One region of the Streptomyces sp. SP18BB07 genome, then DNA from elsewhere that is predicted to be linked to it. Evidence: riboswitches for the same ligand, from Rfam matches in the RefSeq annotation. Region 1 holds a riboswitch; each other region holds the start of a gene.
What was found. Region 1 has a riboswitch for cobalamin ahead of PUR53_RS13235 (ribonucleoside-diphosphate reductase subunit alpha). Riboswitches for the same ligand answer to the same signal wherever they lie in the genome.
Positions count from the first base shown of each region.

Region 2: linked by a shared signal. The riboswitch ahead of PUR53_RS18465 (energy-coupling factor ABC transporter permease) and the one ahead of PUR53_RS13235 (ribonucleoside-diphosphate reductase subunit alpha) in region 1 are both predicted to bind cobalamin.
Region 3: linked by a shared signal. The riboswitch ahead of PUR53_RS46435 (prenyltransferase/squalene oxidase repeat-containing protein) and the one ahead of PUR53_RS13235 (ribonucleoside-diphosphate reductase subunit alpha) in region 1 are both predicted to bind cobalamin.

Region 1 is NZ_JAQYWT010000274.1:76,296-78,547, reverse strand. Features, by position in the region: gene PUR53_RS13245 (nucleoside hydrolase) at 1-226, shown strand, start outside; gene PUR53_RS13240 (GNAT family N-acetyltransferase) at 308-814, shown strand; cobalamin riboswitch at 878-1,013, shown strand; gene PUR53_RS13235 (ribonucleoside-diphosphate reductase subunit alpha) at 1,137-2,252, shown strand, end outside.
Region 2 is NZ_JAQYWT010000297.1:17,555-19,806, forward strand. Features, by position in the region: gene PUR53_RS18460 (HoxN/HupN/NixA family nickel/cobalt transporter) at 1-372, opposite strand, end outside; cobalamin riboswitch at 595-777, shown strand; gene PUR53_RS18465 (energy-coupling factor ABC transporter permease) at 808-1,527, shown strand; gene PUR53_RS18470 (energy-coupling factor ABC transporter substrate-binding protein) at 1,524-1,994, shown strand; gene cbiQ (cobalt ECF transporter T component CbiQ) at 2,000-2,252, shown strand, end outside.
Region 3 is NZ_JAQYWT010000370.1:229,244-231,495, forward strand. Features, by position in the region: gene PUR53_RS46430 (phosphotransferase) at 34-834, opposite strand; cobalamin riboswitch at 866-1,057, shown strand; gene PUR53_RS46435 (prenyltransferase/squalene oxidase repeat-containing protein) at 1,132-2,252, shown strand, end outside.

The sequences.
Region 1 (2,252 bases):
GTTCGTCGAGGCCGTCGAGGGTGCCGTCGTCGTGGAGTGCGCGAGCGAACTCACGCGCGGCCAGACCGTGTTCGTGCCGGCCGCCGCCCGGCGCGTCTACTACTCCGAGTCCCCCGCCCTGACCGCCCGTCTGCGCGCCACCGGCCGCGTCGCGCTCGGGCCGGGCACCCGCGACTTCAGCGAGGACTTCGTGACGACCCTGCCCAGGTGGCCTGCGACGGCCTGACAAATCCGATAGTCCGACGGACGGCGGCCCCTGTGGAAAACCGCCGACCCGCGCAGCCGCCCCTCGTGCACACTGCGACGCATGGACATCACGATCAGGCCGGCGGCTCCCGACGAGTACGCCGCGCTCGGCGAGATCACCGCCCAGGCCTACCTCGGCGACGGACTGCTGGACTTCGGAGAGAGCGACCGGTACCTCGACGAGCTGCGGAACGTGGCGAAGCGGGCGGCCGAGGCCGAGGTGCTCGTGGCGGCCGCGGACGGGCAGGTGCTGGGCGGGGTGACCTTCGTCCCCGCAGGCGGGCCCATGGCCGACATCGCCCGCGCGGGAGAGGCCGAGATACGGATGCTCGCCGTCTCCCCCGAAGCCCGGGGGCGGGGTGTCGGCGAGGCACTCGTGCGGGCCTGCCTGGAGCGTGCCCGCACCGTCGAGGGCTGTGTGCGTGTCGTGCTGTCGACCCAGCGGAGCATGCACGCGGCCCATCGCATCTACGGACGCCTGGGCTTCACTCGCACACCTGAGCGCGACTGGAACCCCCTCCCCGACCAGCCCGACATCACTCTGATCACCTATGAGTTGACGCTCTGACACCCTGCGAAGCCGAATGCGACACAACATGTGGGGGTGACACCGCGCCCCGGCACTAGATGTATGCTCATGCTCGCTGTCGCCGCAGGGGAATCCGGTGTGAATCCGGAACTGTCCCGCAACGGTGTATTTGCGTGCATACATCGCCATGTGTGCACGCCTGTTCAGTCCGAACACCTGCCGACAGTGCGCCCGGCCGTCCGGTCCGGGTGCCGTGACGTCCGGGCCTCGTGGAATGGGCCGGTGGACGCGACGCTCCCGTGCGCTCGTGTGCTGCCGCCTGCCCTCCGCAAGGCCCCAGCCGAGCGAGGGAGAGCCCCACGTGACCATCGCGCCAGCCGATCCGGTGTCAGCCGACCTGACCGCAGCCGAGCCGGTGTCAGCCGACCCGGTGTCAGTCGACCCGGTGACGGAGACCGACGGTCCCGGTACCGCGTTGCTGCGGATCCTGACCGAGCTGACCGCCGACCTCCCCGACGCCGACCCCGGCCGGGTCGCCACCGCCGCGCTGCGCGGCCGGTCGGTGCGCGCGTCCTCCGCCGAGATGGTCGCGGAGCTGCGTGAGCTGGCCACGGAGGCCGCCGCGGGCCTCATCGCCGAGGACCCCGCCTATTCGAGACTGGCCGCCCGGCTGCTGGCCGTCGGCATCCGTGCCGAGGCGGCCTCGCAGGGTGTCACGACGTTCACCGAGTCCATCGCCGTGGGCCACCGGGAGGGTCTCGTCGCCGACCGTACGGCCGCGTTCGTCCGCGCCCACGCCGAGCGTCTCGACGCCCTGATCGACCCGGCCGGGGACGACCGCTTCGGCTACTTCGGTCTGCGCACCCTGCACAGCCGCTATCTGCTCCGGCACCCCCTCACCCGCAAGGTCGTCGAGACGCCCCAGCACTTCATGCTGCGGGTCGCCGCCGGCCTCGCCGAGGACACGGGTGCCGACGCGGAGGCGGGCCTGCGCGCCCTCGACGAAGTGGCCGCGCTCTACGGGCTGATGAGCCGCCTGGACTACCTCCCCTCCTCCCCCACGCTCTTCAACTCCGGTACGCGACACCCCCAGATGTCGTCCTGCTACCTCCTCGACTCCCCGCTGGACGAGCTGGACTCCATCTACGACCGCTACCACCAGGTGGCCCGCCTCTCGAAGCACGCCGGTGGCATCGGTCTGTCGTACTCCCGCATCCGCTCGCGCGGTTCGCTGATCCGGGGCACCAACGGGCACTCCAACGGCATCGTGCCGTTCCTGAAGACGCTGGACGCCTCGGTCGCCGCCGTGAACCAGGGCGGCCGACGCAAGGGCGCGGCCGCGGTCTACCTGGAGACCTGGCACTCCGACATCGAGGAGTTCCTGGAACTGCGCGACAACACCGGCGAGGACGCCCGGCGTACGCACAACCTGAACCTGGCGCACTGGATCCCGGACGAGTTCATGCGCCGGGTCGCC
Region 2 (2,252 bases), on a different contig from region 1:
GAGCACGATCGACGAGTGGCCGAGGGAGAACCAGAAACCGACCGACAGCGGGCGTTGCCCCTCCCCCCTCAGTTTGCGGGTGGTGTTGTCGATGGCGGCGATGTGGTCGGCGTCGAAGGCGTGCCGCATGCCCAGGGTGTAGGCGGTGACCCCCATACCGATTCCGAAGGTCTTGCTCCCGACGCTGTAGTGCTCGGGGGCGACGATCACCACCAGGGTGAACCAGCCGACGAGGTGCAGCGCCAGGATGAATCCGGCCATCCCGCCCAGGCTCGCCCACTCCTTGCGCGACATCGAGGCGCGGATCCGCCGCCATGAGAAACCGCCCGTCCCGGCGGTGGCCGAGGGGGCGGTGTCGGTACCAGGAGTCATGGGGCGTGGGCCTTCTCTTCGTCCGTGCGGTCGGGCCCCCTCAGCGTTGTGCGCCGTTATGGCAGCTGCAACTATGTCGCAGTAAAGCTCCCGTCTGCTTTCGGTCAGGTCGGGGCTCTCGGCGTGACGTGGGGCGTACGCCGGAGTGTGCGCTGGGGTGTGAGCTGTCGCACGGCGCCCGCGCGCCCCTCGCCTCCGCTTGTCAGCGTCCTTATGCGGGCATTACTGTCACCACGCCTTGGTGAACGGGAAATCCGGTGTCATGCCGGTGCGGCCCTCGCCACTGTGATCGGGAAGTCCGGCTCCGGTCCTCACGGACAGCCACTGGGTCTTCGGACCCGGGAAGGCGGAGCACGGGCGGTGTCACCCGTAAGCCAGGAGACCGGCCAAGGCGCGTCAACCATCCACGAGGTGCTGGAGAGGGTCTGCTGAGCCATGCACATAGCCGAGGGTTTCCTTCCTCCGGCGCACGCGATCGCCTGGGGCGTCGCGTCCGCGCCGTTCGTCGTCCACGGAGTCCGGGCACTCACCCGTGAGGTCAGGGAGCATCCCGAGAGCACGCTGCTCCTCGGCGCCTCCGGGGCCTTCACGTTCGTCCTGTCCGCGCTGAAGCTCCCGTCCGTCACCGGGAGTTGCTCCCACCCCACCGGCACCGGCCTCGGTGCCATCCTGTTCCGGCCGCCGATCATGGCGGTTCTCGGCACCATCACCCTGCTCTTCCAGGCCCTGCTGCTCGCACACGGCGGTCTGACCACGCTCGGCGCCAACGTCTTCTCGATGGCGATCGCCGGTCCCTGGGCGGGGTACGGCGTCTACCGGCTGCTGCGACGCTTCGACGTGCCGCTGATGGTGACGGTGTTCTTCGGCGCGTTCTTCGCCGACCTGGTCACCTACTGCGTCACCAGCGTGCAGTTGGCGCTCGCGTTCCCCGACCCGAGCAGTGGTTTCCTGGGCGCGCTCGGCAAGTTCGGCTCCATCTTCGCCGTCACCCAGATCCCGCTCGCGGTCAGCGAGGGTCTGCTCACGGTGCTGGTGATGCGTCTGCTGGTGCAGTCGAGCAAGGGCGAACTGACCCGGCTCGGTGTGCTCCTGACCGACCGGCGGAACCGCGTAGGGGCCGAGACGGAGAACGAGACCGAGGCGGTGGCCCGATGAACCGGAACACGAAGATCAACGCGCTGCTGCTGCTCGCCGTCGCCGCGCTCGCCGTCCTGCCGCTGGCCCTCGGCCTCGGCGACCACAAGGAGGAGCCCTTCACGGGCGCCGACGCCGAGGCGGAGACGGCGATCACGGAGATCGAGCCGGACTACGAGCCGTGGTTCTCCCCCCTCTACGAACCGCCGTCCGGTGAGATCGAGTCGGCGCTCTTCGCCCTCCAGGCCGCCCTCGGCGCGGGGGTCCTCGCCTACTACTTCGGCATCCACCGGGGCCGGCGCCAGGGCGAGGCCCGGGCCCGAGCCCTGCTGGACGCGTCAGGGGCCGCCGACACGGCTCCGGCGCGGCCGGTGGACACGGCGGTCGCGGCGACGCCGGTGGACGCGGTCGCGGCCTCCACGGCGACGGCGTCCGGCGACGACAGCTCGGCGGGTCGCTCCGGGGAGCCCCCCGCCGGGCGGGGCTGACCCAGGTGCTGCCGATCGACGTGGCGGCGCACAGCAGTCGCTGGCGCCGCCGCCATCCCGTGGACAAGGCCGTGCTCGGGCTCGGCCTCACCGTGCTCGCGATCTCCCTGCCGCCCTGGCCCGGCGCGGCCCTGGTCCTGCTGACCGCGCTCGTGGTGCTGCTGGGCCCCGCGGGCGTGCCCGGCCGTCGGCTGTGGCGGGCCTACCGGGTGCCGTTGGGCTTCTGTGTGACCGGCGCGCTGCCGCTGCTCGTCCAGG
Region 3 (2,252 bases), on a different contig from region 1:
TCGGTGGGGCTTCTCGCGCAGTTCCCCGCGCCCCTAAAGGCCTGCGGCCTTCTCAGGGGCGTCACGGATCAACTCTTCTGCCCTGGCCAGGAGTTCGATCTCGTGGGGGGACATGGTCGGGTTGGATGCCCGGCGATGGCTCGCTTCGGTCAGGTCGTGGTGGGTCAGGGTGTTGTCGGGGCGGTGGGCCAGGAGGGAGCTGAGGGTGGCGTGGGCCATGGGGGCGCGGGCGTCCGTCGGGTCGACGGCGACCTGGGCGAGGATCATCGCGGAGACGGCCCAGTCGAGGCCGGGCGGCCCCTCCTCGGCGTTGCTCCAGTCGATGACCTGCGGGCCGTGCGGGGTGAGGAGGACGTTCTCCGGGTGGAGGTCCAGGTGGAGAACCCGGGCACCGGGGCGGCGGGGCGGGACGGCGTGGAGGGTGCGCAGGAGTTGGGCCAGGGTGGCGCCGACCTGCGGCGGGGTGACCTGGCCGGCGGCGCAGGCCTCCAGCAGGGTCGGGCCCGGCAGGCGTTGCAGCACCATCTCCGTACGGGTCGCCGAATGAACGCGCGGGACAGGGTAGCCGTGGCTGCGTACGTACTCCATGACCTCGGCCTCGGTGGCGGCGTCGCCCCACCCCTCTCGGTAGCGGCGTAGCACCCAGGCGTCACCCTGTCCGACACCTCCGGTATGCCTGTCGGCTCCGTCACTGTCGGCGACGCCTACCGGGTCACCGGCCTCGGTCAGCGCGCCGAGGCCGCCGTGATCGTCCGGCCCGGACTCCCCCTCGTCGGCGTGGAGTTCGTACACGTCGGCCGTGCGGCCCGCGCCCAGCAGTCTCCCCGTACGCATGGCCCGAACCTATCGCGGCCCACAGGCGGCCCTCAGGATCCCGGCTACCGGCAGGTAGAGTGACCGCGTCGTCATCACACCCGTACAGGGGGAAGCCGGTGCAAATCCGGCGCTGACCCGCAACCGTGAGCCGACCTCGGCAGAGGGCGGCAAGTCGGACTGCCCTGGACGGAATCATGACCGGCTCGCGTCACCGGCGGCCCGCCGGTGCACGGCACCGTCGAGGAATACGGAGCCGAGCCGCCCGGCGCTCCGCCGTGCCGCCCGGCTCCCCGTCAGGGAGAGGCAGCCGCCGATATGAATGTCCGCCGCAGCGCCGCGGTCGTCGCCGTACTGACCGTCACAGCCGGACTCGGCACCGGACTCGGGCTCGCGCCGGCCGCCTTCGCCGACGGTACGGCCTCCGAGGCGTCCACCGCTCCCTCCGCCTCGCCCTCCGCCTCGCCCTCCCAGGCGATACCCACCGGTCTGTACGGCTCCAACGACCCCACGTACGACGGTGTCTGGCGGCAGTCGCTCACCCTGCTCGCCCTGGACGCGGTGGGTGAGAAGCCCGGCGCCGGGGCCGTGGAGTGGCTGGTCGGGCAGCAGTGCGCGAGCGGGGCGTTCCCGGCGTACCGCGCCGACGCGACCGCCAAGTGCGACAGCGCGACGGCCGTCGACACCAACAGCACGGCGGCCGCGATCCAGGCGCTCGCAGCGGTCGGCGGGCGGGACGCCGAGGCCGGTCGGGCGGTGCGGTGGCTGAAGGACAACCAGAACGAGGACGGCGGCTGGGGCTACACCGCGGGCGGCCCCAGCGACGCGAACTCGACGTCCGTCGTGATCGGCGCGCTGACCGCTGTGGGCGACGCCCCCGGGAAGCAGCAGAAGGACGGCAACTCCCCCTACGAGGCCCTCCGTTCCCTCGCCCTGCCCTGCGGCGACGGGGGCAGGAAGGACGGGGACGCGAAGGACGGCGGGGCCTTCGCCTATCAGCCCGACAAGAAGGGCGGTCTCGCCGCGAACGCCGACGCCACGGCCGCCGCCGTGCTCGGCAGCCTGGGCAAGGGGTTCGTGGTCGGGGCGGGTAGCGGCGAGGGGAAGGGCGGGGCCTCGTTCGACTCCTGCGCCTCGGGTGACTCTCCGGAGGACCTCGCGCACAACGGGGCCGTCCATCTCGCCGGTGCCCTCACCGCCGACGGCTATCTGATGTCCTCCCTCGCGGGTGCGGAGGACCAGCCCGACCACGGCAACACCGCCGACGCGGTCGTCGCGCTCGCCGCCGCCGGGGACGTGGACGCGACCGAGAAGCCGCTCGCCTGGCTGGCGAAGAACCACGGCGTGTGGGCGGCCAAGGCCGGGCCCGCCGCGTACGCCCAGCTCGTCTTCGCGGCGCACGCCTCCGGTGGCGACCCGCGTGACTTCGGTGGTGCCGA